DNA from 2 places in the Actinomadura rubteroloni genome. Region 2 is predicted to be linked to the other one. Evidence: predicted binding sites of a transcription regulator. Region 2 holds the regulator's gene; the other holds the start of a gene.
What was found. Region 2 encodes HspR, which represses chaperone genes until heat shock. Its sites were predicted from a motif close to ANTTGAGTCNNNNNGACTCAANT; they were not measured.

Region 1: the regulator HspR is predicted to act here: its motif matches at 11,694-11,716, upstream of lon (endopeptidase La).

The regions. Positions count from the first base shown of each region.
Region 1 covers NZ_MTBP01000004.1:498,889-513,958, reverse strand. The annotation lists gene BTM25_RS26555 (exonuclease SbcCD subunit D) at 1-541, opposite strand, end outside; gene BTM25_RS26550 (RibD family protein) at 692-1,378, shown strand; gene BTM25_RS26545 (deaminase) at 1,371-1,838, shown strand; gene BTM25_RS26540 (AMP-binding protein) at 1,844-2,794, opposite strand; gene BTM25_RS26535 (AMP-binding protein) at 2,869-4,383, opposite strand; gene BTM25_RS26530 (ATP-binding protein) at 4,485-6,938, opposite strand; gene BTM25_RS30570 (nitroreductase family deazaflavin-dependent oxidoreductase) at 7,199-8,752, shown strand; gene BTM25_RS26520 (VanZ family protein) at 8,701-9,195, opposite strand; gene lon (endopeptidase La) at 9,256-11,652, opposite strand; gene BTM25_RS26510 (DUF2267 domain-containing protein) at 11,829-12,221, opposite strand; gene BTM25_RS26505 (glutamate decarboxylase) at 12,366-13,733, shown strand; gene BTM25_RS26500 (MFS transporter) at 13,737-14,996, opposite strand.
Region 2 covers NZ_MTBP01000001.1:1,090,437-1,105,506, reverse strand. The annotation lists gene BTM25_RS04870 ((Fe-S)-binding protein) at 1-141, opposite strand, end outside; gene BTM25_RS04865 (TIGR03086 family metal-binding protein) at 517-1,074, shown strand; gene BTM25_RS04860 (3-hydroxyacyl-CoA dehydrogenase) at 1,132-2,673, shown strand; gene dnaK (molecular chaperone DnaK) at 2,977-4,821, shown strand; gene grpE (nucleotide exchange factor GrpE) at 4,818-5,420, shown strand; gene dnaJ (molecular chaperone DnaJ) at 5,499-6,656, shown strand; gene BTM25_RS04840 (heat shock protein transcriptional repressor HspR) at 6,666-7,121, shown strand; gene clpB (ATP-dependent chaperone ClpB) at 7,136-9,730, shown strand; gene BTM25_RS30635 (hypothetical protein) at 9,853-9,975, opposite strand; gene BTM25_RS04830 (TetR/AcrR family transcriptional regulator) at 10,126-10,752, shown strand; gene BTM25_RS04825 (hypothetical protein) at 10,749-11,162, shown strand; gene BTM25_RS04820 (ATP-binding cassette domain-containing protein) at 11,287-12,234, shown strand; gene BTM25_RS04815 (ABC transporter permease) at 12,231-13,010, shown strand; gene BTM25_RS04810 (ABC transporter ATP-binding protein) at 13,012-14,739, opposite strand; gene BTM25_RS04805 (ABC transporter transmembrane domain-containing protein) at 14,736-15,070, opposite strand, start outside.

The DNA of each region.
Region 1 (15,070 bases), on a different contig from region 2:
TGGCCTCCCCGCCCGTCACGAACGCGTGCGCGAGCACCACCGACCGCGTCCCCGGACGGGTCGCGAGGTCGGCGCGGACGCGGCGCATCGCGGCGGTGAGGGCGGCGGCGTGCCCGCGCTCGTCCAGCTCCCACGGCGCGCGGACGAGTTCCGGTTCGAGATACGGGATCCCGTAGAACGCGACGCCGTCCACCAGCACCGGGTCCCCGACCGTCGCGAAGTCGGTGCGGACGTGCACGCCCGCCGCGTCCATCAGCGCCGAACCGAACCCGAGGCGCCGCGTCGAGTCGTGGTTGCCCGCGATGACGACGACGCGGACGTCCAGCGCGGCGAGCCGGGCCAGCGTCTCGTCCGCCAGCTTCACGGCCTCGACGCCGGGCAGCGCCCGGTCGTAGACGTCGCCGGAGACGACGACGCAGTCCACCCGTTCCGCGCGCACCGTGCCGACGAGATGGTCGACGAAGGCCGCCTGCGCGGCGAGCAGGTCCTCGCGGTGGAACGAGCGGCCGAGATGCCAGTCGGACGTGTGGAGGATTCGCATGTCGGGACGACACCCTAGGGACCGCCGCCGACAGTCGCTCGGTGAAACGCCGATCGCCCCCAAAGCCGGGGAAATGTCGGATTCCCCGTACCGTGCGACCGGGCGTGAGAATCTCTCCTGATCACCGGGCGGTTCCCCTACAGTGATCACGTGAGCGACCGCCCCTACACGCTGCTGAGCTGCGCGATGTCGGCCGACGGCTACATCGACGACGCCACCCCCGAGCGGCTGCGGCTGTCCAGCGCCGCCGACTTCGACCGGGTGGACGGCGTCCGCGCCACCTGCGACGCCATCCTCGTCGGCGCCGAGACCGTCCGCCGCGACGACCCGAAGCTGCTGCTGCGCTCCCCCGCGCGGCGCGAGCGGCGCGTCGCGCGCGGCGTCCCGGGCGACCTCGTCAAGGTGACGCTGACCTCCGGCGGCGACCTGGACCCGGCGGCGCGGTTCTTCACCACCGGGGACGTCGCCAAGCTCGTCTACACGCGCACCGAGGTCGTCCCGGCGCTCGCCGAACGGCTCGGCGGCGTGGCCGAGGTGATCGACGCGGGCGACCCGGTGAGCCTGCCGCGCGTCCTCGCCGACCTGTGGACGCGCGGGATCCGGCGGCTCATGGTCGAGGGCGGCGGCGGCATCCACACCCGGTTCCTCACCGAGGACCTCGCGGACGAGCTGCAGCTCGTCGTCGCGCCGTTCTTCCTCGGCGACCCGGCCGCGCCCCGGTTCGTCCGGCCCGGCGTGTTCCCGCAGAGCCCGCGCCGGCCGATGCGGCTCGACGCCGTCACGCGCGTCGGCGACCTCGCGCTGCTGCGCTACCTGATCGGCGGTGCCCGTGGCTGAGCCGCAGGCCCCCGGCTCGACCGACGCCGACCTCGTCTGGCTGGACCTGGCCTGCGACCTCGCCGCGCTGTGCCCGCCGTCGGAGTCGGCGTTCTCGGTCGGCGCGGTGATCGTCGCGGCGGACGGGACGCGGATCGCGCGCGGCCACTCCCGCGAGGACGACCCGAAGGACCACGCCGAGGAGTCCGCGCTGCGCCGCGTCCCGGCCGGGACCGACCTCGGCGGCGCGACGCTCTACAGCAGCCTGGAACCGTGCGGGCGCCGCGCGTCGCGTCCCCGGCCGTGCGCGGAGCTGGTCCTGGACGCCGGGATCCGCCGCGTCGTGTTCGCCTGGAGCGAGCCGGACGTCTTCGTCCCCGCGACCGGCGCCGACCGGCTCCGCGCGGCGGGCGTCGAGGTCGTGGAGATGCCCGTCCTCGCGTCCCGGGCCAAGGAGCCCAACGGGCACCTGCTCGGCTGACCGGTTCAACCGATCGAGACGACGATCCAGCCCCGGCGGGCGCGGCAGGCGGCGAGGACGTCCGGGTCGGGACGCCCGGTGACCAGGAGCCGGACGTCCCCGACCGGGATCTCGGCGTGGCCGAAGGCCAGCGCCCGCAGTTTGGCGGGGGTGACCACCGCCGTCGTCGCCCGGTGCCGGCCGATCGCGGCCAGCAGCTCGGGCAGACCCGGCTCGGGCACGGCGACGAGCGTCGCGCCGTGCAGCAGGCACAGGTCGACCAGGCCCGTCCAGGCGGGGGTGGAGCAGTCCCCCGGGTGGCAGGCCAGAACGTCATCCACGCCGAGCCCGGCCGTGCCGCCGAGGCGGTACAGGTCGGCCAGTCGCTCGGCGTGGGTGATCCCCTCCGGTGGATCGCAGAGGCGCAGCGCGAGGTCGCGCAGCGGGTCGGCGGGCGCGATCGGGCCCGGCCCGGGGTCGGGGGCGACGGGCGGCGCGCCCGCCTCGACCAGCCGCGCGAACGGCGTCGCGCCCGGGACGTTCCCGAACGCGAACACCTGCCGGACGTAGGACCGCTCGGTCGCGGCCAGGGCCTCGGCGGCGGTCGCGGCGCCGGTCAGCAGGAACCGGGCGCCGCACTCGGTCATCATCGCGGCGAGTTCGGGGACCTCGGCGGTCGCGGGCAGCGGCGCGGGCACGGCGCCCGCGGCGGCCACCGCGTGGACGGCGAGCGCGTGGTCGCAGACGCCGGTGACGTGGATCGCGGCGACGTCCCCGGTGCGGACGCCGAGCCGGCGCAGGCCGGTCGCGGCGGCGGGCACCGAGGCCGCGAACCGGCCGTAGTCCAGTTCACGGTGCGGGTCGACCAGGGCGGGACGTCCCGAGCCGCGCTCGGCGTGCTCCCGGGCCGCCGCCAGCACCGCCTGGGTCACCGTCGTCTCGGATACGGCCGCGTGGCCGAAGTGTCCGTCGAACATGCGCCGAACGTACGCGCGGCGGCGTCGCCACCACATCCGCAGAAGTGTGTAAGGGGGTGTGTAGCTCAGCGGTGTCACGATCCGAGTCCCGCCCGTTCCAGGAGGGCGCGGCGGCGGACGCGTCCGCCGGGGCCGCGCGGGATGGCGTCCACGACGTGCACGGCGGCCACGCCCCGGCTCGGCGGGACGTGCGCGTTGACGTAGGCGAGCAGGTCGGCCGCGGGGACCGGCTCGGCGAGGACGGCGAACGCGTGCGGGACGAGCCCGAGGTCCAGGTCGGGGGCGGGCGCGACGGCCGCGTCCCGTACGGCGGGGTGCGCGGCGAGGACGGCGTCGGGTTCGGGCTGCGGCTCGGGCCGGGGCCCGCCGATGCGGCCGAGGACGAACACGCGTCCGTGCTCGTCGGCGAACGCCGAGTCCCCGGCGGGCAGCCAGCGCGACGCGTCGCCCGCCGCCGGGACCCGCACGCACAGCTCGCCCGGCTGGTAGGCGGACTGGTCGTCGCCGGTGGCCGGGTCCACGACGCGCCAGGACACGCCGGGCAGCCCGCGCCCGACCGAGTCGGCGGTGCACTCCTCGGCGGCGCGCAGGTTGAGGTGGGTGAGGCCGCCCGCCTCGGCGAGCCCGTACGCCTGCCGGACGGGGCAGCCGAGCCGCTGGGCGAGGGCGCGGGCCGTCCGCGCGTCGAGCGGCCCGGCGGTGACGACGATCGCGCGCAGCCGCAGCCGGTACCGCGAGACGGCCCGGTCGTAGGCGAGCATCGTGGCGCGTCCGGGATCGAGGAGCGCGACGGTGACGTCGTGGTCCTGGAGGGCGCGCAGCAGGTCGTGGTGGCCGCCGCCGGGCAGCGCGACGACGGTCGCGCCGAGCCGCAGCGCCGGGTTCAGCAGCCCGTTGAGCGCGAGGACGTCGGCGAACGGCACCGCCGACAGGACGGTGTCGGCCGCGCCGATCATGCCCGCGTCCGCGACGCGCAGCAGCCCGGCGACGACCTCGGCGTGGGTGAGCGGGACCGGGCGCGGCGGGCCGCCGTCGCCGCGCGTGCAGACGAGCAGCGCGGTGTCGCGCGCGGCGTCCACGTCGACGCCCGGGGCGGGGCCGCCGGTGAGCAGCGCCGCGAACGGCTCGGTGCCGGGCACCGCGCCGAAGCAGAACACCCGGCGCAGGCCGGGGACGGTGCGCGCGGCGGCGCGGACCTGCTCCAGCGGCGCGCCGGGCCAGGTCACGAGCGCCTGCGCGCCGGCGGCGTTGAGCAGCCGGGACAGTTCGGTGGACGTCGCGGTGACGCGGACCGGGAACGGCACCGCGCCGGCCGCCGCGACGGCGTGCAGCGCGAGCGCGAACTCGGGCCCGTCGGGGAGGTGGAGCGCGACGACCGTCCCGGGGCCGACGCCCTCCCGGGCCAGTCCGGCCGCGGCCGACCCGACGGCGGCGGCCAGTTCGGCGTGGGTCGGGCCGTGGCCGGTCACGGCGTCCAGGACGGCCGTCCGCGCGCCCCGGACCCGGTCGTCCGCGGCGCCGAACACGGCCCGCGCCATCGTCATGGTCATGGTCATCAGGGCGCCCCCGCCCGCACCGAGGGAGATCATGGGGCGACCGTAGGCGCGCATCCGCACGATGCGCATGCTCCAGAGTGCGCAACCGGTTGCGTATTCGGAGCCGGGTGCCGTGTGTACGCATATCCGGCGGGTTAGCTGCGGGTTTCCTCGGAGATATGGTCCACTGCCCAAGCGGCCACCTGGGCGCGGGACGTGAAGCCCAGCTTGCCGAGAATGTTGGTGACGTGCCGCGCGACGGTCGCCGGACTGATCACGAGTTCGCCCGCGATGCCCCGGTTGCTGAGGCCGCGCGCGACGAGCCGGGCGATCTCCCGTTCCCGGGCCGTCAGCGTGCTGGCGGGGGTCGCGGCCCCGGCGGGCGCGTCGCGCGGGGCGTCGGGGACGGCGTCGCCGGGGCCCGCGAGCGCCCGCGCGATCGCCTCCTCCGGCGTCGTCACCCGGCCCTGGCCCCAGAGCTGCGCGACGACCGGCTCGCCGAGCCGCCGCCGGATCGGCTCCAGCAGCCCCTCGACGCGCGCCCCGCCGCCGGGACGCGGGTCCGGCGCGGCGGCCTCCTGGAGCGCCGCGCCCGCCCCGGCCAGCAGCACCGCGCTCCGCTCGTCGCCTTCGCGGGCCGTCAGCTCGGCGAACGCGATGAGCGAGCGCGCCACGTCCGGGCGGATGCCCGCCGACCGGCTCAGCTCCAGGCTCTCCCCGAGCGCCGCGCGCGCGGCGGCGGTGTCGCCGCGCGCCAGCGCGACCCGGCCGAGCCCGGCCAGGGCGCGGGCGCGTTCGGGCCGCGCGCCGACCGCGACCAGCGCGGGCAGCGCGGCGCCGTAGCAGGACCCGGCGGCGGCCAGGTCCCCGCGCAGCGTCGCGACGCGGCCGAGGCCGATCAGCGCGTGCGCCGCGCCCCAGAGCTGCCCGATCTCCCGCATCCCGGTCAGGCCCTGTTCGAGCAGGTCGCGGGCGTCGCGCAGCCGGCCCTCCCGGATCCGCAGCCGGCCCCGGACGATCCGCCCGTAGGCGCGGTTCCACTCCTGGCACTCGCCGCGCGCGACGGCGTCGGCCTCGTCCAGCCGGACGGTCGCCTCCGCGAACCGGCCCGCGACGATGTCGGTCTCGGCGAGGGTGTTGAGCGCGACGGCCGTCATGAAGTCGTCGCCCGCCTTGCGGCACGGCTCCAGGGCGCGTCCGGCGAACTCGGCGGCGGTGCGGTAGTCGCGGGCGCCGACGGCGAGCTGCGCGCGGCCCGCGAGCCCCGGGCCGTGGACGAACGCGGGCGCGTCCAGGGCGCCGACGAGGAACCGGTCGGTCATCTCGATCCACTCGCCGAGCCGTCCCCGGACGATCCAGAACGTGCGCAGCGCGGTGCAGAGCCGCAGTCCCTCCTCGTACTCGTGCCGGTCCAGCGACCAGGACAGCACCGCCCGGACGTTCTCCATCTCCGCGTCGTAGCGCTGGAACAGCGCGACGCGCTCCTCCCACGTCGCGGGGATCTCGGCGAGCGCGATCTCGGCGTGGCGCTCGGCGTCCTCCAAGAGGGCGTCGCGGTGCCGGGTGCGGACCTCGGCGTCCTCGCCCGCCGCGACGAGCCGTTCGGCGGCGTACTGGCGGATGCTGTCGGGCAGCCGGAACCGGGTCTCGCCCGCGACCTCGTCGGCGACGACGGCGAGGGACTTGTCCGACAGGGCGGTGAGCAGGTCGAGCGGGTCGTGCCCGTCCAGGCCGGTGAGCGCGGGCGGGTCGTCGCGGCACACCTGCTCGACGCGGGTGAGCGTCCAGCCCGCGAACACCGACAGGCGGCGCAGCAGGACGCGTTCGGCGTCGCCGAGCAGTTCGTAGCTCCAGTCGATCGCGGCGCGCAGCGTCCGCTGGCGGGGCGGGGCGGTCCGGTCGCCCGCGCTGAGCAGCCGGAACCGGTCGGTGAGGCGGTCGGCGATCTGCTCGGCCGACAGCACCCGCACCCGCGCGGCGGCCAGTTCGAGGGCGAGCGGGACGCCGTCCAGCGCGCGGCTGACCGCGGCGACCGCGCCGGTCACGGTGAAGTCGGGCCGGACGGCCCGCGCCCGCTCCACGAACAGCCGCTCGGCCTCCGCCGGTTCCAGCGGCGGGACGCGCCACACCGTCTCGGCGGCCATCCGCAGCGGCTCCCGGCTCGTCGCGAGGATCCGCAGCCCCGGGCAGCGGTTCAGCAGCACCCCGGCCAGCTCTGCGCAGTCGTCCACGAGGTGTTCGCAGTTGTCCAGGACGAGCAGGACGCCGCGCGTCCCGATCGTGTCGGCGATGACCCCGGCGGGGGCGCGGTGGTCCTCCTCGGCGATCTCCAGCGCGGCGGCGACGCGGCGGCCGACCGTGCCGGGCGGGCCGTCGGCGGGCGCGTCGGACAGGTCCACGAACCACGTCCCGCCGGGATGATCGGCGCGCAGCGACCGCGCGACGCGCACCGCGAGCCGCGTCTTGCCGATCCCGCCGGGGCCGCACAGCGTGACGACGCGCAGCGACCCGAGCAGGTCGCGCAAATCGGCGACGTCCCGGTCGCGACCGACGAACACGTCGGTCTCGGCCGGGAGGCTGCTCCCGCCAGGAGGTTTCTGCGTCGTCATACGCCCAGTTTCCGCGGCCCGTGCGTGCCCACCGCCGAGTCTTTCACCGCGCGCGGGTGATCGTCTCCCGATTCGGCGGGCCGGTCGCGGATTCCGCGCCGGGCCGGCGGGGCGGGACGGGCGGAACACGCCCGCTCAGGCGGCGATTCCCGTTCTGTCGGCGGGTGCGTCCGCGCCCGGTCGCGGCGGCCGGGAGCGGCCGACGGCGGCGCGCCCGGAATGAGCCGCGGCCCGGGACGGCCGGACGTTAGGTTCTAAGCGTGCGCGTCTTCCTCACCGGTGCTTCCGGTTTCGTCGGGTCCCATGCCGTGCGGGCGCTGGTGGAGGCCGGGCACCGGCCGCGCGCCCTCGTCCGCGATCCCGCCAAGGCCGTCCGGGTGCTCGGCGCGCTCGGCATCGCCGCCAAGGACATCGAGCTGGTGCGCGGCGACATGCTGGACGCGGCGACGGTGGCCGCCGCGCTGGAGGGCTGCGACGCGGCGATCCACGCCGCCGCCGCGCTCGGCGTGACGGGCCGCCCGGCCGATCTCGACGCCGTCAACGTCACCGGCACGAAGAACGTGGTCGGCGGCGCGGTCGCGGCGGGCCTGTCGCCGGTCGTGCACGTGTCGACGGTCGCGGTGTTCCTCCCGACGTCCGCGCCGGTCATCACCGCCGAGTCGCCGCTCGCCGGGGGCCGCACCGGGTACGGACGGTCCAAGCTCGCCGCCGAGCGCTACGTGCGCGGCCTCCAGGACGCGGGCGCCCCCGTCACGATCGTGTACCCCGGCGGGGTGTGCGGCCCGGACCAGCCGGCCCCGGACGCGCTGATGGAAGGGCTCGCCGCCGCGCTGCGGTTCGCGTGGCCGCTGACGGCGGGCGGGGTGTCGGTGCTGGACGTCCGCGACCTCGCCGCCGCGCTGGCCCGGACGGTCACCGGCGGCAAGACCGGCGAGCGGTGGCTGCTCGGCGGGCACTACCTGACGTGGCCGGAGCTGGCGGCGCTGTGCGACGCGGCGACCGGCGTGCGGTCGGTGAAGATCCCGCTGCCGGGGGCGGTGGTGACGGGCGCGGGCGCGGCGCTGGACGCGGTCCGGCGCGTCCGGCCGGTGCCCTATCCGCTGACGCGCGACGCCGCCGAGTTCATGGCGCGGCTCGTCCCGACCGACGACCGGCCCGCGCTGGACGCGCTCGGGCTGGAGCTGCGCCCGGTGCGCGAGACCGTCACCGACGCGCTGCGGTTCCTCGCCGCGTCCGGCCGTCTGGACGCGCGGCGCGCGGGACGGCTCGGCGGCGCGCGGCGGCCCTCGCTCGTGCAGCGCGGGCTCGGCCCCGCCGTCCGGCGGATGGCGGCGGCGCCGTGGTTCCGCAAGGTCGGGCCGAAGGTCGTCCCCCCGGCGGACCGGGCGCTGAACCGGCTCACCGGCGGACGGTTCCTGCTGTCGCAGGCGATGGTCCCGAGCCTGCTGCTCACGACGCGCGGCGCCGTGACCGGGCGGCCCCGGCGCACCCCGCTGGCCTGCCTGCCCGACGGCGACGGCTGGCTCGTCGTCGGCTCCAACTTCGGGCGCGCCGCGCATCCGGCGTGGACGGGGAACCTGCTGCGCCACCCGTCGGCCCTCGTGACCTGGCGGGGGCGGACCGTTCCCGTCACCGCGCGGCTGCTGGACGGCCCCGAACGCGCGGCGGCGTGGCCCCGGCTGGTCGCGGTGTGGCCCGTCTACGACCGGTACGTCGAGTCGTCCGGGCGGACGCTGCGCGTGTTCCGGCTCAGCCCCGTCCGTCAGGTGCGTCCGCGCAAGGTCCGCGACAGCCGGCGGCCGAGCGCGAGGTAGGCGAGCAGGACGCCGCAGGTGTTGAGGATGATGTCGTCCACGTCGAAGGCCCGTCCCGCCACCGCGAGGCCCTGCGCGCACTCGATGACGAACGACACGAGCGCGCCGAGGAACACGAGCCGCAGCGGGCCGCGCAGCCGCACCGACGCGATCGGCGCCAGCACGCCGAGCGGCGCGAGGAGCAGCAGGTTCCCGCCGATCTGGAGCGCCGCGTCCTTGAACGGACGGTCCCAGTAGAAGCGCAGTGAATGGCCGGGGTCGGTGTTGCCGCCCGCCTGGCCGTGGTCGGCGACCGGCGTGAGCGTCAGCCGGTACGCCGCGTAGGAGAAGGCCGCCAGCCCCGCGATCGCGATCAGCACCGCGGCGACGCGCAATGCCCGCACGTACCACCGGACCGGCTCGCGGGGTTTGGCCGGCTGCTGGAGTTCGATGGTTCCCGACACGCACGCCTTGTCCCCCGTCCCGCGCGGTTCATTCCACACGGGACGGGGGACTGCGGCGGATCAGGCGGCGACGGCCGTCGTGGCCGGCTCCAGCGCCAGGTCCAGCACCTCGCGGACGTCGCTGACGGTGAAGACCGTCAGGTTCTCCAGCACCTCGGCCGGGACGTCCTCCAGGTCCGGCTCGTTGCGCTTGGGCACGATCGCGGTCGTGATCCCGAGCCGGGACGCGGCCAGCAGCTTCTGCTTCAGCCCCCCGATCGGCAGCACCCGCCCGGTCAGCGACACCTCACCGGTCATCGCCACGTCCGCGCGGACCGGACGGCCCGACAGCAGTGACGCGAGGGCCGTCGTCATCGTGATGCCCGCGCTCGGCCCGTCCTTCGGGATCGCGCCCGCCGGGACGTGGACGTGGACGCCGCGGTCCTTCAGGTCCCCGACCGGCAGCTCCAGCTCCGCGCCCCGCGACCGCAGGTAGCTCAGCGCGATCTGCGCCGACTCCTTCATGACGTCGCCGAGCTGGCCGGTGAGCGTGACGCCCGTCCCGCCGGTCTCGGGGTCGGCCAGCGACGCCTCGATGAAGAGGACGTCGCCGCCCGCGCCCGTCACGGCGAGGCCGGTCGCGACGCCGGGCACCGCCGTGCGGCGCTCGGTGCGGCTCAGCTCCGCCTCCGGCGTGAACCGGGGACGGCCCAGGTAGTCCTTCAGGTCCCCGGCGTCCACCGTCACCGGCAGCGCCGCCTTCTCCAGCGCGACGTTCGCGGCGACCTTGCGCAGCACCCGCGCGACCGCCCGGTCCAGCGACCGGACGCCCGCCTCCCGCGTGTACTCCGCGGCCAGCAGCCGCAGCGCCGCGTCGGTGACCGTCACCTCGGCCGGGTCCAGCCCGGACTTCTCCAGCTCCCGGGGCAGCAGGTGGTCGCGGGCGATCGTGACCTTCTCGTCCTCGGTGTAGCCGTCGAGCTGGACCAGCTCCATGCGGTCCAGCAGCGGGCCGGGGATCTGCTCGACGACGTTGGCGGTGGCCACGAACAGCACGTCGCTCAGGTCCAGCTCGACCTCCAGGTAGTGGTCCCGGAAGGTGTGGTTCTGCTCGGGGTCCAGGACCTCCAGCAGCGCGGCGGTCGGGTCGCCCCGGTAGTCGGCGCCGACCTTGTCGATCTCGTCCAGCAGCACGACCGGGTTCATCGTCCCCGCCTCGCGGATCGCCCGGACGATCCGGCCCGGCAGCGCGCCGACGTAGGTGCGCCGGTGGCCGCGGATCTCGGCCTCGTCGCGGACGCCGCCGAGCGCCACCCGGACGAACTCGCGTCCCATCGCGCGGGCGATCGACTCGCCGAGCGAGGTCTTGCCGACCCCGGGCGGGCCGCCGAGCGCCAGCACCGCGCCGCTGCGCCGGCCGCCGACGACGCCGAGGCCCCGGTCCGCGCGGCGCTTGCGCACGGCCAGGTACTCGATGATGCGCTCCTTGACGTCCTCCAGGCCGGTGTGGTCGGCGTCCAGGACGGCGCGGGCGCCCGCGATGTCGTAGGCGTCCTCGGTGCGCTCGTTCCACGGCAGGTCCAGGACGGTGTCCAGCCAGGTGCGGATCCAGCCGCCCTCGGGCGAGGCGTCCGACGACCGCTCCAGCTTGTCGACCTCCTTGAGCGCGGCCTCGCGCACCTTCTCGGGCAGGTCGGCGGCCTCGATGCGGGCGCGGTAGTCGTCCTCCTCGTCGGCCGGGTCGCCCTTCAGCTCGGCCAGTTCCTTGCGGATGGCCTCCTGCTGCTGGCGGAGCAGGAACTCGCGCTGGGTCTTCTCCATGCCCTCCTGGACGTCCTTGCGGATCGTCTCGGCGACGTCCAGCTCCGCGAGGTGGTCGCGGACCCAGCCGATCGCGAGGGTCAGGCGCTCGTCGGTGTCGGGGGTCTCCAGCAGCTCGGTCTTCTGCTCGTCGGTCAGGTAGGGGGCGTATCCGGCGTTGTCCACCAGGGTGGACGGGTCGTCGATCTGCTGCACGACGTCCACGACCTGCCATGCGCCGCGCTTCTGCAGGACGGCGCTCACCAGGCCCTTGTACTCCTTGGCCAGCTCGTGCGTGCGTCCGGTGGGCGCCGGGACCGGGATCTCGGTGCCCTCGACCCACAGCGCCGCGCCGGGACCGGTCGTCCCGGTGCCGATGCGGACGCGGGCGACGCCGCGCACGACCGCGCCGGGCTCGCCGCCGGGCAGCCGGCCCTCCTGCTCCACGACGGCCAGCGTGCCGACGGCGGTGTACTGCCCGCCGCGGCGCGGGACGAGCAGCACCCGCGGCTTGGCGGCCGACCGGATGCCGGGCCCGCGCGTCTGGGCGACGGCCCGCGCCGCCTCGATGGCCGCGCGCACCTCGGTGCCGTCGGACAGGTCCAGGGGGACGACCATGCCCGGCAGAACGGCCCCGTCGTCCAGGGGCAGCACCGGCAGCGTCAGGGTCTCGCTCATGCTCAGCTCCGTTCCTTCGTCCGGATGACCCCGCCCCAGAGGGTTGAGTCATACACACTCAAGAAAACGTAGCCGAGTTTTGTTTCCTCCCCGCGTTCGCTCTCAGCGATCAAGCGGCGCGGGCCGTACCCCGGGGAACACCCGGGGCACGGCGTCGCTTCCCCAGTAGCTCAGCCCTAGTCGCTCAGCTCGTGCTCGCCGAACAGCGGCGCGTACCCGGACGGGAGCTGGCTCAGCACGCGGTTCAGCTCGCCGCCCGACACCGTCGCCGCGACCGTGGACAGGACGACGCTCGCGTCCATCTGCGCCGACGTGCCCGCCGCGTGCGTGCGCTCGGCCACCCGGCGGCAGAACTCGTCCACGCCGAACGACCCGGGCAGGTCGGGGGCGTCGGCGAGCAGGACGTCGTCCAGCGGCTCGGGGAGCTGGGCCGCCAGGTGCGCGGCGCCCTCGGGCGTCATCCGGCTGCGCAGCACCTCCAGCACCGAGACCGCGACGTGCTCGGCCTCCCGCCGGTCGGTGTACTCCCCGTTCTCCCGCACCGTCTTGATGAACTGGCCGTACTTCATGGATCACCCTCCTATCCGGAGAGCCTCCGCTACCCGGCGCGCCGCCCGGCGAACCCCGCCGCCGGTTCTTTACGCGCGTGAGGGATTCTGGACGGAACGTCCGGCGGAAAGACCACCGATGACCGCCGGAGACGAGGAGGCGTGATGGCGCTCCACCGCGTGGCGACCGAGACGACCGACGACGTGTTCACCGCGCCGCTGGCCGAGCGGCCCCTGCCGAAGACCCGCATCCCCGACGGCCCGACCGATCCGAAGGTCGTCTACGACCTGCTGCGCGCCGAACTGCTGCTGGACGGCAACTCCGCGCAGAACCTCGCCACCTTCTGCACCACGTACAACGGCGACGAGGTCAAGCGGCTCATGGCCGACGCGCTGGACAAGAACATGGTCGACAAGGACGAGTACCCGCAGACCGCCGAGATCGAGCGGCGCTGCGTCCGGATCCTCGCCGACCTGTGGAACGCGCCCGGCGGCCCGGACACGATGGGCTGCTCCACGACCGGGTCCAGCGAGGCGGCGATGCTCGGCGGGCTCGCGCTGAAGTGGCGGTGGCGCAAGGCGCGGGAGGCGGCGGGCAGGCCCGCCGGCACGCCGAACCTCGTCTGCGGGCCGGTGCAGGTGTGCTGGGAGAAGTTCGCGCGGTACTTCGACGTGGAACTGCGGCAGATCCCGCTGGAGCCGGGCGCGACGGGCATCCGTCCGCACCAGCTCGCGCAGTACGTGGACGAGAACACGATCGGCGTCGTCGCGATCCTCGGCGTCACGTTCACCTGCGACTACGAGCCCGTCGCCGAGATCGCCGGGGCGCTGGACGCGATCCAGGCCGACACCGGGCTGGACGTCCCGATCCACGTGGACGCGGCGAGCGGCGGGTTCGTGGCGCCGTTCGTCCGGCCCGACCTCGTGTGGGACTTCCGGCTGGAGCGGGTCGCGTCGATCAACGCGTCCGGGCACAAGTACGGGCTCGCGCCGCTCACCTGCGGCTGGGCGGTCTGGCGGTCGGCGGACCTGCTGCCGGAGGAACTGATCTTCCACGTGGACTACCTGGGCGGCGAGATGCCCACGTTCGCGCTGAACTTCTCCCGGCCCGGCGGCGAGGTCATCGCGCAGTACTTCAACCTGCTGCGCCTCGGCCGCGAGGGGTACCGGCGCGTCCAGCAGAGCTGCATGGACACCGCGCAGTACCTCGCCGGGCGGCTGCGCGACATGAAGGTGTTCGAGCTGCTGTACGACGGGTCGTCCGCACTGCCCGCCGTCTGCTACACGCTGGACGGCGACCCCGGGTACACGCTCTACGACATCACCGAGCAGCTCCGGACGCGGGGCTGGCAGGTGCCGTCGTATCCGCTGCCCGCCGGACGCAGTTCGACGGTCGTGCAGCGGGTGCTGATCCGGCACGGCATCAGCCGGGACGAGATCTCGCTGCTCGCCGACGACATCGAGGCCGTCCTGTCGAAACTGCGCGCGGGCGGCGGACGGGGCGGGCCGCAGGAGCCGTCCTTCCACCACTGACGGTCAGCCCGCGACCGCCAGGTCGGCCGGCGGCCCGAGCGCGGCCCGGTCCCGCTCGGGCCGGACCAGCGCCGCCGCCAGCAGCCCGCCCGCGACCAGCAGGACGGCGGCCAGGTCGAACGCGTGCCCGAAGCCCGCCGCCGCGTCCGGCGCGCCCTCGACCAGCGCGCCGGTCACCGCCGGGCCGAACGCGCCCGCCGTGGACGCCAGCGCGATGACCGCGCCGAGCAGCGGCGCCCGCTGCCGCACCGGCGCGATCTCGGCCAGCGCGGTCTGGGTGAGCGTGATGAACGTGTGGGCGCCCGCGAACGCGACGAGCAGCACGACGACGAGCGCGCCCGTCCCGCCGACGCGGGTGAGCAGCGCGACCGCCAGCCCGGACGCCGTGATCGCCGAGCCGCCGACCACGCCGCGCGCGACCCGGCTCGGCGCGCCCGCCCGCAGCATCCCGCGCGACCCGACGGCGACGCCGAGCACCAGCGCGATCGACCCGGCCTGCGCGAGCGCCGCGACCATGCTCGCCCGGCCCAGCGAGTGGCCGTGGACGCGCTGGAGGTACTGCGGCAGCCAGGTCGTCACGACCGCGAGCATCCAGTAGGCGGCGAAGCACGCGGCGAGCGCGGCGAGGACGCTGCCCCGGCCGAGCAGCCGCGCGTACGGGACGGCGCGGCCGTCCGCCTCGGGGGCCCGGGCCGCGTGCGGGCCGTCCGCGCCGAGCCGCAGCCACGCGACCGTCCAGGCCAGGCCGAGGACGCCGGTCAGCGCGAACGCCGACCGCCACCCCCACTGGCCGATCGTCAGCGCGAGGACGGGCGCGCCGACCGCGACGCCCGCCGCCGCGCCGATCGGCAGCATCGCGCCCGGGACGGCGCGCTCGCGGTCGGGGAACCAGCCGAACGCGGTGTGGTTGGCCAGCGGGAACGCCGGGCCTTCGGCCGCGCCGAGCACGACGCGCGTCGCGACCAGAACCGCGAACCCGGCCGCCGGGAGCGCCGCCACGAGCTGCGCGGCGCTCCACAGCAGGACCAGTCCGGTGAGCAGGCCGCGGGCCGGGACGCGGTCGGCGAGGAACCCGACGATCCCGCCGGACACGCTGAACAGCAGGTAGAACGCGCTGCCGACCGTCCCGAACGCGGTGTCGCCGAGGCGCAGGTCGGCCTGGATGTCCTTGCCCGCCAGGCCGAGGACCGTCTTGTCGGCGAAGTTCACGACCATGAAGAGGAACAGGAGCCAGACGATCGTCCAGGGACGCCGTGCCGCCATGGGCGCCCTCCGTGGTTCTCTCGTGACGCTGTGTGAGCGTCCCACTCTCGCGGGCGGGCGGGCGCCGCCGCAAG
Region 2 (15,070 bases):
GTCGCGCTTGACCTGGAGGACGCGCTCGGGGTCGGGCTGACCGCTCTTGAACAGCTTCCAGAGGAACAGGACCCGGCGCCCGGCGAGCGCCAGCGTGACCGCCGCACCGACGATCCCGATTATCAATGTGACCCAGAACACTGTTCCGTCCTCCTGCGGTACGGGCGTTGGCTGTCAGCGTAGGGCTCGCGGACAGACTGGACTTCATCCGGGTCCCTGGATACTACTCGCCAGTAGCTTATGTGTCGCCCCAGGCTCCGGCCCGACACGGAACGCGACCTACGTGAGCCCGCTTTATATAGCGACGCGTTCCATGCCCGCAATCACCCCCTCACCTGCGGATACGAACCGGAACCGGCCCTTGTCAGACAGTGACAACACGGGGCCGCCACCTGCATGACTTCACGTTCTGCTTCCATGTCGTCACTCTCGCAGACGCCACCGACATTTTCGGGGATGATCTTCCGCACGCGGGTAGACCGGTCTCGTCCGTCCATCCGTCCGGAGGGAGCCCCCATGACCCTCGACACCGCCGCCGCCCGCGCCGCGACGCTGCTCGCCGAAGTGCCCGACGCCCTGCTCACCGCCCCGACGCCCTGCGCGGGCCTGTCCGTCGCCGGGCTCATCGAGCACTTCGACACGCTGGCGTTGCGGCTGACGGCGACGGCCGGGAAACGACCGCGCCCCGACCCGTCCGGGACGGGCCTGCGGTCCGACTGGCGCGGCGGCGTCCCCGCCCGGCTGAAGATCCTCGCCGAGGCGTGGGCGGACCCGGCGGCGTGGGAGGGCGTCACGTCCCTCGCCGGACGCGAGGTCCCCGCCGCGTTCGCCGGGACGCACACGCTGAACGAGCTGGTCCTGCACGGCTGGGACCTCGCGCGGGCCGTCCGGCTCCCCTACACCGCCGACGCCGCCGACGTCACCGCCTGCATCGGCCTGCTGGAGTCCCTGCCGGACGAGTTCCGCGCGCTCGGCGTGTTCGGCGCTCCCGTGCCCGTCCCGCCGGACGCCCCCGGTTTGGACCGGCTCGTCGCGCTGTCGGGCCGCGACCCGTCCTGGACGCCGCCCGCCTAGGGATGCGCGGCTCCGCCTCGGGTACCGTCCGCCGAAGGGACGGCGAGGGAGGCGGCCATGACCGACTGGGCGGAGCGGGTGCGGGTGGTCCGCGTGATCGGTACCGGCGCGATGGGACGCGGCATCGCGCAGTGGGCGGCGGCGGGCGGCGTGACGGTCGAACTGGCCGACGCGCGTCCCGAGGCGGTCGCGACGGCCGTCGAGCAGGTGGGCGCGATGTTCGCGCGCCTCGCCGCGAAGGGCCGGATGACCGCCGACGAAGCGGACGCCGCGCGTGCCCGGCTGCGTCCCGTGGGCGATCCGCTGACGCCGCTGGCGGGCTGCGACCTCGTGGTGGAGGCCGTCCGGGAGGACCTGGCCGTCAAGCGCGAGCTGTTCGCCGAGTTGGAGAAGTACGCGCCCGAAGAGACGGTCTTCGCCACGAACACCAGTTCCCTGTCCGTGACGGCGATCGGTGCAGCGCTGGTGGATCCGTCCCGGCTGGCCGGCCTCCACTTCTTCAACCCGGTGCCGCTGATGAAGGTCGTCGAGGTGGTTCCGGGGGCGCGCACCGCCGGCTGGATCCCGGACGGGTTCGCCGCGCTCGTCCGGCGCCTCGGCCACACGCCGGTGATCGCGCCCGACACCCCGGGCTTCCTCGTCAACCACGCGGGCCGGGGGCTCGCCACCGAGGCGCTCCAGATCCTCGCCGAGGCCGTGGCGGAACCGGTGGACGTCGACCGGATCGCCCGGGACGTCCTCGGCCTCAGGATGGGGCCGTTCGAGCTGATTGACCTGACCGGGCTGGACGTGTCGCACCCCGTCCTGGAGACGATCTGGACGGGCTTCCACGGTGAGCCGAGGCTGCGTCCGTCCCGGATCACACGGCAGCGCTACGAAGCGGGCCTGCTCGGACGCAAGACCGGCGAAGGCTTCTACCGCTACCCGGGCGGCACGAAGGAAGAACCGCCCGAAACCACCCCGGACGCCGCGCCGCGCCCGGTCTGGATCCACGACACGACGCCCGGAACGCGCGAAAAGCTCGCAGCCCTGCTCGGCACGGCGAACGTCACCGTCGAGACAGGCGAAACGCCGTCCGCCGAGGCCGTCGTGCTCGTCGCCCCCGAGGACCGCGCCGCGCTGGACGTCGCGCTGGAAGCCGACCTTCCCGCCGAACGCACCCTGGGCGTGGACCCGTTCGGCGGCTTCTTCACCCGGCTCACCCTGGCCGTCCACCCCGGCGTGGACCCGGCGGCGGGCCGCGCGGCCTGGGCGGCACTGGCCGCGACCGGACGGCCCGTCACCGTCGTCCGCGACGCCCCCGCCCCCATAGCGGCAAGGCTGCTCGCGTCCATCGTCAACGTGGCGGCCGAGATCGCCGGCCAGCGCCTGGCGACCCCGGCCGACATCGACGCTGCCGTCCGCCTCGGACTCGGCTACCCGCGCGGCCCCCTGGAGTGGGGCGACACGGAGGGCGCGGCGCGGATCCACGCCGTCCTCACCGGCCTGCTGACCCGCACCGGCGACCCGCGCTACCGCCCGAGCCGCTGGCTGACCGAACGCGCCGCCCTGAACCTGCCCCTCACCGACCCCGGCACCACCCCGTCCGACCTGGCCTGACCGTTCTCCCGAAGCACGCCGATCCACGGGTCGGCGTGCTTCGTCATGTCCGGGTCGTCCGGGAGGCGGAGGGGCGCTCGTTCGGAGGGCGGAAGTTCGGGCAGAGGGGAACCGGAATAGACGGCTCAAGCGTCCTGTTAATGAAGACGTCAGCAAAGTTGAGTCGCTCAGGCTCAACTCATTTGACAGCAGAGCGCCCGGCGCGGCATTCTGGACAGCAGCAGACGAAGGCGGGCCGCCGCAGCGCGGGGGACGCGAGCGGGGCGGCAAGGCCCGCGACTCAGTGACACGGAGGACGAAGACATGGCACGTGCGGTCGGCATCGACCTCGGGACGACCAACTCGGTCGTCGCGGTCCTGGAGGGCGGCGAGCCCACCGTCATCGCCAACTCCGAGGGCGACCGGACGACCCCGTCCGTCGTCGCCTTCGGCAAGAAGGAGGGCGAGGCCATCGTCGGCGCCCCGGCCAAGCGCCAGGCGGTGACGAACGTGGACCGGACCATCCGGTCGGTCAAGCGCGAGATCGGCACGGACTGGAAGCAGTCCATCGACGGCAAGGACTTCACGCCGCAGCAGATCAGCGCGTTCGTGCTGCAGAAGCTCAAGCGCGACGCCGAGTCCTACCTGGGCGAGCCGGTGACCGACGCGGTCATCACGGTGCCCGCGTACTTCTCCGACCACCAGCGCCAGGCCACCAAGGAGGCCGGGACGATCGCGGGGCTGAACGTCCTGCGCATCATCAACGAGCCGACCTCGGCGGCGCTGGCGTACCACCTGGAGAAGGAGAACGAGGCGACGATCCTCGTCTTCGACCTCGGCGGCGGCACGTTCGACGTGTCCCTGCTGGAGGTCGGCGACGGCGTGGTCGAGGTGAAGGCCACCAGCGGCGACAACCACCTCGGCGGCGACGACTGGGACGACAAGGTCGTCGAGTGGCTCGCGGGCCGGTTCAAGAAAGAGACCGGCGTCGACCTCGCCAAGGACAAGATGGCGCTCCAGCGGCTGCGCGACGCGGCCGAGCGGGCGAAGATCGAGCTGTCCAGCTCCTCGGAGACCCAGGTCAACCTGCCCTACATCACGGCGTCCGCCGAGGGCCCGCTGCACCTGGACGAGAAGCTGACGCGCGCCGAGTTCCAGCGCCTCACCGCGGACCTGCTGGAGCGGACGAAGGCTCCGCTGAACCAGGTCCTCAAGGACGGCGGCGTCACGATGTCGCAGATCGACCAGGTCGTCCTGGTCGGCGGTTCGACCCGTATGCCCGCCGTGTCCGAGCTGGTGAAGGAGCTGACCGGCAAGGAGCCCAACAAGGGCGTCAACCCCGACGAGGTCGTCGCCATCGGCGCGGCGCTCCAGGCGGGCGTCCTGAAGGGCGAGGTGAAGGACGTCCTGCTCCTGGACGTCACCCCGCTCAGCCTCGGCATCGAGACCAAGGGCGGCGTCTTCACCAAGATCATCGAGCGGAACACCACGATCCCGACCAAGCGGTCGGAGGTGTTCAGCACCGCCGACGACAACCAGCCGTCCGTGGAGATCCAGGTCTACCAGGGCGAGCGTCCGATGGCGGCGCAGAACAAGAAGCTCGGCACGTTCCAGCTCACCGGCCTGCCGCCGGCGCCGCGCGGCGTCCCGCAGATCGAGGTCACCTTCGACATCGACGCCAACGGCATCGTGAACGTCAGCGCGAAGGACCAGGGCACCGGCCGGGAGCAGTCGATGACGATCACCGGCGGCTCGGCGCTGCCGAAGGACGACATCGACAAGATGGTCCGCGAGGCCGAGCAGTACGCCGAGGAGGACCGCCGCCGCAAGGAGGAGGCCGAGGCCCGCAACCAGGCCGACACCCTCGCCTACTCGACGGAGAAGTTCCTCAAGGACAACGAGGACAAGGTCGCGGGCGACCTCAAGACCGAGGTCGAGGCCGCGGTCGCCGAGGTCCGCCAGGCCCTGGACGGCACCGACGTCGACGCCATCAAGGCCGCGACCGACAAGCTCGGCCAGGTCAGCCAGAAGATGGGCGCGGCGCTGTACGCGCAGAACCCCGAGGGCGCTGCGGCGGCGGACGAGGGCCCGACGGCCGAGGCGCAGGACGACGAGGTCGTCGACGCCGAGATCGTGGACGACGACAAGCCCAAGGGCGGTGCGTCGTGACCGCTCCCGACACGGGTGAGGAGCACGACGGCCCGGTGATCCGCGACCGGCGGCGCATCGACCCCGAGACCGGCAAGGTCCGCGCGGCCGCCCCGGCTCCGGAGCCGGCGGAGAAGGAGCCGGAGAACACCGAGGCCGCCGAGCTGAAGGCCCAGCTCGACGAGCGGACCGCCGACCTCCAGCGGCTCCAGGCGGAGTACGCGAACTACCGCAAGCGGGTCGAGCGCGACAAGACCGCGCTCCGCCAGGTCGCGGTGGGGAACGTCCTCGCCGAGCTGCTCCCGATCCTGGACGACGTGGGCCGCGCCCGGCAGCACAACGAGCTGACCGGCGGGTTCAAGTCGGTGGGCGAGGGCCTGGAGGCCACGGTCGCCAAGCTCGGCCTGGAGAAGTTCGGGGAGGTCGGCGAGCCGTTCGACCCGAACGTCCACGAGGCGCTGCTGCACTCGTACTCGGCGGACGCGACCGAGACGAGCGTGCAGACCGTCCTCGAACCCGGATACCGCATCGGCGACCGGATCCTGCGCCCCGCGCGGGTCGCGGTCGTCGAGCCGGAGGCCGAGCCCGCCGGGGCGGCCTCCGAGGACGACGACGAGTGATCCGGCTCCGGACGGTCCCGGCGACGGGACCGTCCGGCCCGGCGGGCGTGCAGTGGCGAGAGCAGAGAGCGGGGCGGCGTGAGCACCAGGGACTATTTGGAGAAGGACTACTACAAGGTCCTCGGTGTCGCGAAGACGGCCTCCCAGGAAGAGATCAAGAAGTCGTACCGCAAGCTGGCCCGGCAGTTCCACCCGGACGCCAACCGCGGTGACGCCGACGCCGAGGAGCGCTTCAAGGAGGTCTCCGAGGCCTACGACGTCCTGTCGGACGAGAAGCGCCGTAAGGAGTACGACGCGGTGCGCGCGATGCCGCGCGGCGGCCAGCAGGGCGGCTTCGGGTTCGACTTCGGGGACCTCTTCGGCCAGCAGGGCGGCGGCGGGGCCGGCGGCGCGGGCGCCGGGGACCGGTTCGGCGACCTGTTCGGCGGGCTGTTCAACCGGGGCGGCGGCGGCACGCGGGCGGGCGCCCGCCGGGCGCGGCGCGGCGCGGACGTGGAGACCGACGTTGCGCTGACGTTCGACCGGGCGATCAACGGCGTGACCGTCCCGATCAAGCTGACGAGCGAGAAGGCGTGCCCGACGTGCCGGGGCACGGGCGCCAAGGCGGGGACCGTCCCGCGCGTGTGCCCGAACTGCGAGGGCACCGGGCAGGAGACCCGCAACCTCGGCAGCTTCGGCGTGCAGGAGCCGTGCCACCTGTGCCACGGGCGCGGGCTCGTCGTGGACGACCCGTGCGTCACCTGCCACGGCAGCGGCCGGGCGACCGGCACGCGGACGATCCAGGCGCGGATCCCGGCGGGCGTCGCCGACGGCCAGCGGATCCGGTTGAAGGGCAAGGGCGCCCCGGGCGAGAACGGCGGCCCGGCGGGCGATCTGTACGTGAACGTGAAGGTGGCGCCGCACGCGGTGTTCGGCCGCGCGGGCGACAACCTGACGCTGACCGTCCCGGTGACGTACCCGGAGGCGGCGCTCGGCGCGGAGATCCGCGTCCCGACGTTCCAGGGGCAGCCGGTGACGCTGCGGCTGCCGGAGGGCACGCCGAACGGCCGGACGCTCCGGGTGAAGGGGCGCGGCGCCCCCCGCCGCGACGGCACCAAGGGCGATCTGCTGGTCACGGTGGACGTCCACGTGCCGCAGAAGGTGGACGAGACGACGCGCGAGGCGCTGGAGCGGCTGCGCGCGGCGGGCGAGGGCGAGGAGCTGCGCGGCGAGCTGGCCGCGCGGGCCAAGGAGTGAGGTGACGCGGTGACCAGGGACCCGTTCGGAGACGACACGCCGGTCTACGTGATCTCCGTGGCGGCGGAGCTGTCCGGGCTGCATCCGCAGACGCTCCGCACCTACGACCGGATGGGCCTGGTCTCGCCCGGCCGGACGACCGGGCGGGGCCGCCGGTACTCGATGCGCGACATCGTGATGTTGCGCGAGATCCAGCGGCTGTCCCAGGAGGAGGGCATCAACCTCGCCGGGATCAAGCACATCCTCGAATTGCAGCGGGAGAACGTCCGGCTCCGGGACGAGCTGGAGCGGGCGCACGCGTCGCTGAACCAGCTCGCGGGCGAGCTGGAGTCGACGCGGGCGGTGGCGGCGCGGCTGGCGCAGCAGGCGCGGCAGGGCGGGGCCGGGACGTCGTCGGGCGGCGGCGATCTGGTGCCGATCCACCGGACGCGGGTCGTCCTGTGGCATGAGCGCGGGCGCGAGTAGGACGGGGAAGGGACATGGACAACAAGCTGACGTTGAAGAGCCGTGAGGCGATGTCGGTGGCGATCCGGCGCGCGGCCGCCGAGGGGCACCCCGAGATCCTGCCCGCGCATCTGCTGGCGGGGCTGCTGGTCCAGCCGGAGGGGACGACCGTCCCGCTGCTGGAGGCGGTCGGGGCGGACCCGGCGGCCGTGCGGCGGCGGGCCGAGGAACTGCTGGCGCGGCAGCCGAAGGCCAGCGGGTCGACGGTGCCCGAGCCGCGCGTCTCGGGCCAGCTCCAGCGGGTGCTGGCCACCGCGCAGCACCGCGCGGAGGAGTTGCAGGACGAGTACGTCTCGACCGAGCACCTGCTGGTCGGGCTCGCCGCCGACGGCGGGCCCGTCGCGGACCTGCTGAAGGACGCCGGGGCGACGCCGCAGGCGCTGCTGGAGGCGTTCGGCAAGGTGCGCGGTCACCAGCGGGTGACGAGTGAGAACCCCGAGGACACCTATCAGTCACTGGAGAAGTACGGCGTCGACCTGACGGCGCAGGCCCGCGAGGGCGGCCTGGACCCGGTCATCGGACGGGACTCGGAGATCCGCCGGGTCGTCCAGGTGCTGTCGCGGCGGACGAAGAACAACCCGGTGCTCATCGGCGAGCCCGGCGTCGGGAAGACCGCCGTGGTCGAGGGGCTGGCGCAGCGGATCATCGCCGGGGACGTCCCGGAGTCCCTGCGTAACAAGCGCTTGGTCTCCCTGGACCTCGGCGCGATGGTCGCCGGGGCGAAGTACCGGGGCGAGTTCGAGGAGCGGCTGAAGGCCGTCCTCAACGAGATCAAGCAGAGCGATGGGCAGATCGTCACGTTCATCGACGAGCTGCACACAGTCGTCGGTGCGGGCGCGGCCGAGGGCTCGATGGACGCCGGCAACATGCTCAAGCCGATGCTGGCGCGCGGCGAGCTGCGGCTGATCGGCGCGACGACGCTGGACGAGTACCGCGAGCGCATCGAGAAGGACCCGGCGCTGGAGCGGCGCTTCCAGCAGGTGTTCGTCGGCGAGCCGACCGTCGAGGACACGATCGCGATCCTGCGCGGGCTGAAGGGCCGGTACGAGGCGCACCACAAGGTGCAGATCAACGACTCGGCGCTGGTGGCGGCGGCGACGCTGTCCGACCGCTACATCACCGCGCGGTTCCTGCCGGACAAGGCGATCGACCTGGTGGACGAGGCCGCGTCCCGGCTCCGGATGGAGATCGACTCGCGGCCCGTCGAGATCGACGAGCTGCAACGGCAGGTGGACCGGCTCCGGATGGAGGAGCTGGCGCTCGCCAAGGAGACCGACGAGGCGTCCAAGCAGCGGCTGGAGCGGCTGCGCCGCGACCTCGCCGACCGGCAGGAGTCGCTGAACGCGCTCGTCGCCCGGTGGGACCGGGAGAAGGCCGGGCTGAACCGCGTCGGCGAGATCAAGGAGCGCATCGACCAGTTGCGCGGCGAGGCCGAGCGGGCGCAGCGCGACGGGGACCTGGAGACCTCGGCGCGGCTGACCTACGGCGAGATCCCGGCGCTGGAGAAGCAGCTCTCGGAGGCGGCGGCGCAGGCCGACGACCGGGACGCGATGGTCAAGGAGGAGGTCGGCCCGGACGACGTCGCCGACGTCGTCGGCTCGTGGACCGGCATCCCCGCCGGCCGGCTGCTGGAGGGCGAGACCGCCAAGCTGCTGCGCATGGAGGACGAGCTGGGCCGCCGGCTGATCGGGCAGTCCGCCGCCGTCCAGGCCGTGTCGGACGCGGTGCGCCGGGCCCGCGCCGGGATCGCCGACCCCGACCGTCCGACCGGGTCGTTCCTGTTCCTCGGGCCGACGGGCGTCGGGAAGACCGAGCTGGCCAAGGCGCTCGCGGAGTTCCTGTTCGACGACGAGCGGGCGACGACGCGGATCGACATGTCCGAGTACTCCGAGAAGCACTCGGTGGCGCGGCTCGTCGGGGCGCCGCCCGGCTACGTCGGGTACGAGGAGGGCGGGCAGCTCACCGAGGCGGTGCGGCGGCGTCCGTACTCGGTGGTGCTGCTGGACGAGGTGGAGAAGGCGCACCCCGAGGTCTTCGACATCCTGCTCCAGGTGCTGGACGACGGGCGCCTCACCGACGGGCAGGGCCGCACGGTCGACTTCCGGAACACGATCCTGATCCTGACGTCCAACCTGGGGTCGCAGTTCCTGGTGGATCCCTCCCTGGACGCGGGGGCGCGCCGCGAGGCGGTGCTGACGGCCGTGCGGGCGTCGTTCAAGCCGGAGTTCCTGAACCGGCTGGACGACGTGATCCTGTTCGACGCGCTGTCCACGGACGAGCTGACCCGCATCGTGGACCTCCAGGTGGACCGGCTCGCCGCCCGGCTGGCCGACCGTCAGCTCACCCTGACCGTCACGCCCGCCGCGCGCGAGTGGCTGGCGCTGACCGGCTACGACCCGCTGTACGGGGCGCGTCCGCTGCGCCGCCTGGTGCAGACGGCGATCGGCGACCAGCTCGCGCGCGAGCTGCTGTCGGGGTCCGTCCGCGACGGCGACGAGGTGGTCGTGGACCTGGACGAGGCCGCCGACAAGCTGACGGTCTCCGCGTCCAGGCCGTCCCTGGTGAAGTAATCGTTTTGTGAAGGCCCCCGGTACCCGCCGGGGGCCTTTGCGCGCTCGGCGTCCGCTTCACGCAGGAGCCGATGGGAGATGGGGCCGCGTCTTCGACGACACCTGCGGCAACCTGCCTGATCTCAGGGGCGGGCGGCGGCGTGGGGGCCGCCGAGCGTGTGGGCGGGCGGGTGGGCCGCCGTGGTCAGCAGGGCCGCCGCCGCGACCAGCGCGGCGATGAACGTCTTGCGCCATTTCCGGTGCATGGTTCCCACGCTAGGAAGCGCACGCCCCGGTCACCATCGGCCCAGCCACCCGATCGGGGGTGGGGCCAGCCCCCCGGCGTCCCCGATTGAGCGGATGCTCAACAGCGCGCTAGGCTGCGCGTTGAGCAGTCGCTCAAGAGAGGGGTTCCGATGGCGGACACGCGGGCGAAGTTGCTGGTCGGAGCACTGGAGACGCTGCGGACGCGCGGGATCGCGGGCACGTCCGCCCGGGCCGTCGCGGGCGCGGCCGGGGTCAACCAGGCGCTCGTCTTCTACCACTTCGGCAGCATGGACGAGCTGCTCGTCGCCGCCCTGGAGCACGGCGCCGAAGAGCAGGTCGCGCGGTACCGCGGCCGGTTCGACCGCGTGACCTCGATCGGCGGGCTGGTCGAGCTGAGCCGCGCGCTGCGCGAGGACGACGAGGCCGAGCGGAACATGACCGTCATCGCGCAGCTCCTCGCGGGCGGCCGGGCCAACCCCCGGCTCGCGGAGGCGACCGCGCGCGGCCTGGAGCTGTGGGTGGCCGAGCTGCGGAACGTCCTGCGCCGCGTCCTCACCGGAACGCCGCTCGCCGAGTTCGTGGACACCGACGGCCTCGCCCGCGCGCTCGCCGCGTCGTTCCTCGGCCTGGACCTGTACGGCGGCGTGGACGAGGCGTCCGCCCGCCGCGCGACGGCCGCGCTGGAGCAGTTCGCCGTGCTGATGTCGGCACTGGACGACCTCGGCCCGGTCGTCCGCCGCGCCGTCCGCACCCGCCTGCGCCGCGCCGGCCGATGAACCCGGCCACCGCCCGGCGCCTGCTCGCGTCCGGCGCGCTGGCCGCCGGGACGGGCCTGTTCCTGACGCCCGCGCTCGGCTACTGCCTGGTGTTGATGCCGTTCGGCGGGTGGCTCGTCCTGCCGGGCGTCGTGACCTGCGCGGCGCTGATCGGGATGAGCGCGGCGATGCTCGGCCTCGTCGCCGAGGAGCTGCCGCGCGTCGTGGCGCCGCCGTTCCGGTGGGCGCTGCTCGTGCAGTTCGTCGCGGCGCTCGCATGGCTGCCGGTCGCGGCGCGGACGCCCACGACCGGCGGCCTGCTCGTCGCCGGCGCGATCGTCACGGCTCTCACCACCGGGGCGCTGAGCCGCGTCCCGCGCGTCGCCGGAGCCGCCAGGATCGGGCTCGTGCTCGCCGCGCTGCTGGTCTGAGCGGACGCTCAAGTCGTCCGGACGGGCCGCCGTCGCGCTTTGAGCGAGTGCCGGGAATTAAACTCCGTAAGGCGTACGCTATTGTCCCCGAAAACTCCGTAGGAAGTACAGAGTTGGAGGGCGCATGGCATACGCGATCGTCGCCGAGGGGCTGCGCAAGCGGTACGGCGACGCCGACGCGCTCGCCGGGATCGACCTGGCGGTGCCCGCCGGGGCCGTCCACGGCCTGCTCGGGCCGAACGGCGCGGGGAAGACGACGGCGGTGCGGATCCTGGCGACCCTGCTGCGGCCCGACGGCGGCCGGGCCGAGGTGGCCGGGCTCGACGTCGTGCGGGACGCGGCGCGCGTCCGCGCCCGGATCGGGCTCGTCGGCCAGCACCCGGCGGTGGACGAGCCGCTGAGCGGACGGCAGAACCTCGTGATGTTCGGACGGCTCCACCACCTCGGCGCCCGCGCCGCCCGCCGCCGCGCCGACGAACTGCTCGCGGCGTTCGGGCTCGACGGCACCGGCGACCTGCCCGCCGGGCGCTACTCGGGCGGGATGCGGCGGCGGCTCGACCTGGCCGCGAGCATGATCGTCGCCCCGGCGGTGCTGTTCCTGGACGAGCCGACCACCGGCCTGGACCCGCGGTCCCGGGCCGAGGTCTGGGACGCCGTCCGCGACCTCGCGGACCGGGGCACGGCCGTCCTGCTCACCACGCAGTACCTGGAGGAGGCCGACCGGCTCGCCGGCACGATCTCGGTCCTGGCGCGGGGCCGGGTCGTCGCGGACGGCACGCCCGAACGGCTCAAGTCCGACCTCGGCGGGGACCGGCTCGACGTCGTCGTCCACGACGCGGCCGACCTCGCGGCGGCGGCGGAGATCGTCGGCCGGATCGCGGGCGCGGCGCCCGTCGTGGACGAGGCCGCGCTGCGGATCGGCGCGCCCGTCACCGACCGCGTAGCCGCCCTCACCGAGACGGTCCGTGCGCTGGACGCGGCCGGTGTCGGGGTGGCCGACGTCGGGCTGCGCCGCCCGACCCTCGACGAAGTGTTCCTGCGTCTCACCGACACCGCGAAGGAGGCCGCATGACGCCGCGCACGGCCGCCGCCGACACGTGGACGATCACGCTCCGGTCGCTGGCGCACTGGGCCCGTCAGCCGGGGCCGGTCGCCGTGGCCCTGCTGTTCCCCGTCATGGTCGCGCTGATGATGGGCTACCTGTTCGGCGGGCAGATGGACGTCCCCGGCGGGGGCGGCTACCGGGAGTTCATCATGCCCGGCATGTTCGCGATGACGATGCTGTTCGGCGTCGAGACGACGTTCGCGGCCGTCGCGTCCGACCGGGCGCGCGGTGTCACCGACCGGTTCCGGGCCATGCCGGTGGCGCCGTCGGCCCCGGTCGCCGGACGGGCCGTGGCGGACATGCTCCACGGGGCCGTCGCGCTCGCCGTCATGATCGGCTGCGGGCTGCTCGTCGGCTGGCGCTGGCACGACGGGGCCGGCCGCGCCCTCGCCGGGCTCGGGCTGCTGCTGCTCCTGCGGTTCGCGCTCGTGTGGACGGGCGTGTACCTCGGCCTGGTCGCGTCCGGCCCGGAGGCGGTGGTCGTCGCGCAGGTGCTCGTGTGGCCGGTCGGGTTCCTGTCCAGCGCGCTGATCGCTCCGGAGACGATGCCGGGGTGGCTCGGGGCGATCGCCGAGTGGAACCCGCTGTCGGCCACGGTCACCGCGTGCCGCGACCTGTTCGGCGACACCGCGCCGTCCGGCGGATGGGCGGCGGACCACGCCCTTGCCCTGGCCGTCGTCTGGCCGCTGCTCATCTCGGGGGTGTTCGCCGTGCTGTCGGTGCGGCGCTACGGCCGCCGGTAGTTCACCGGGCTCCGGACCAGGCCGTCCAGAGCGCCGCATAACGCCCGCCGGACGCGGCGAGGGCGTCGTGGGTGCCGGACTCCACGATCCGTCCCGCGTCCAGGACGACGATCCGGTCGGCGGCGGCCTGGTTGAGGCGGTGCGCGACGATCAGCGCCGTCCGTCCGGACAGGACGCGCTCGGCGGCCCGGTCGAGGAGCCGCGCCCCGGCGCTGCCCGCGTCGGCGGTGGCCTCGTCCAGGACGACCACGGCCGGGTCCGCGAGCAGCACCCGGGCCAGCGCGAGCTGCTGCGCCTCGGTCGTGGTGAGCCGGTGGCCGCCCTCGCCGACGACGGTCGCGAGCCCGCGTGGCAGGGCGTCCGCCCAGGTCAGCGCGCCGACGTCGGCGAGCGCGGCGCGCAGGTCGGCGTCGGACGCGGCCGGGGCGGCCAGGCGCAGGTCGTCCGCGAGGGGCCCGGCGAAGACGTGGACCTCCTGCGTCACCAGTGCGATGTGGCGGCGCGGCTCGGCCAGCGCGTCCACCGGCGCCCCGCCGAGCAGCACGGTCCCGGCGCGCGGCGGATGGACGCCCGCGACGACCTTGGCGAGCGTCGTCTTCCCGGCCCCGCTCGTCCCGACGAGCGCCACGTGCTCGCCGGGAGCGGCGGAGAACGCGACGTCGTGCAGCACGGGATGCGACGGCGTGTAGGCGAACGTGATGCCCGTGGCCGTCACGCCGCCGTCGCGCGGGACGGCGTCGCCGGAAGCGGGCGGCAGGGGCGCGTCCGCGACGCCGACGAGACGGGCGAGCCCCGCCGCCGCCTCCTGCGCCGTCCCGAACTCGCCGAGCAGCGTGTTGACCGGGTCGAAGACGCGGTGGAAGTAGAGCGCGGCGGCGGCCGTCGCCCCGACCGTCGCGCTCCCCGCGCCGACGAGCAGGTACCCGGTGCCGAGGATCGCGCCGAGCCCGACGAACTCGGCGAGGTTGAGCCGGCCGAAGAACCGCGTCGCCAGGCGGCTGGCGGTGAGCGCCTGGTCGAGCGCGGCGGACGACCGGCCCGCGACGGCGGCGCGGTGCGCGGCCCCGAGCCCGTAGGCGCGCAGGGCGTCGGCGCCGCCGATCGAGTCGAGGATCTGGCGCGTCCGGTCGCCCGCCGCCGCGCGCTCGGCCGCGAACACCGGCGTCGAGCGGCGCAGGTACCAGCGCAGCGCGGCGAACTGGAGCGGCGCGGCGAGCAGTCCGGCGAGCGCGAACCGCCAGTCCAGCGCGGCGAGGCCCGCGACGGTGAGCAGGACGGTCAGCCCGGAGCCGGCGAGGGCGGGCAGCGCGGTCCGGACGGCCCCGGCGATCACCGCGACGTCCCCGCTCACCCGGGCCACCAGTTCGCCGCGTCCGGCGCGTTCGACCTGGTCGGACGGCAGCCGCAGCGCCCGGTCCACGACGTTCTCCCGCAGCCCGGCCAGCAGCGTCTCGCCGAACCGGGCGACGAGCGCGTTCCCGACGCCGGTCAGGACGGCCTGCCCGACGGCGGCGGCGAGGAGCAGCAGGACGGGCGCGGTGACGGCTCCGGCGCCCCGTCCGTCCAGCACGACGTCCACGAGATGCCCGAGGACGGGCGGGACGACGAGCCCGCACGCGGTCGCGGCGACGAGCGTCAGCACGGCCCCGGCCGCCGCGCCCCGGTGCGGCCGGGCGAGTTCGCGCAGCGCGCGGCGGGTCGCGGCGGGACTTGCGGTGGGGAGCGTCATGCGAGCACCAGGTCACGGTAGGCGGGGTCGGCGGCCAGGTCGGCGTGGGTGCCCTCGGCGCGGACGGCGCCGTCCCGGACGAGCAGGACCCTGTCGCACGCGGCGAGCAGCGCCGGGCTCGTCGCGATGATCACGGTGGTGCGGTCGGCGCGGACGTCCCGCAGCCCGGCCGCCATGCGCGCCTCGGTGGCCGCGTCCACGGCGGTGGTCGGGTCGTGCAGGACGAGCACCGCCGGGTCCGCCGCGAGCGCGCGGGCCAGCGCGACCCGCTGCCGCTGCCCGCCCGACAGCGACGCGCCGCGCTCGGTGAGGACGGTCGCGAGCCCGTCCG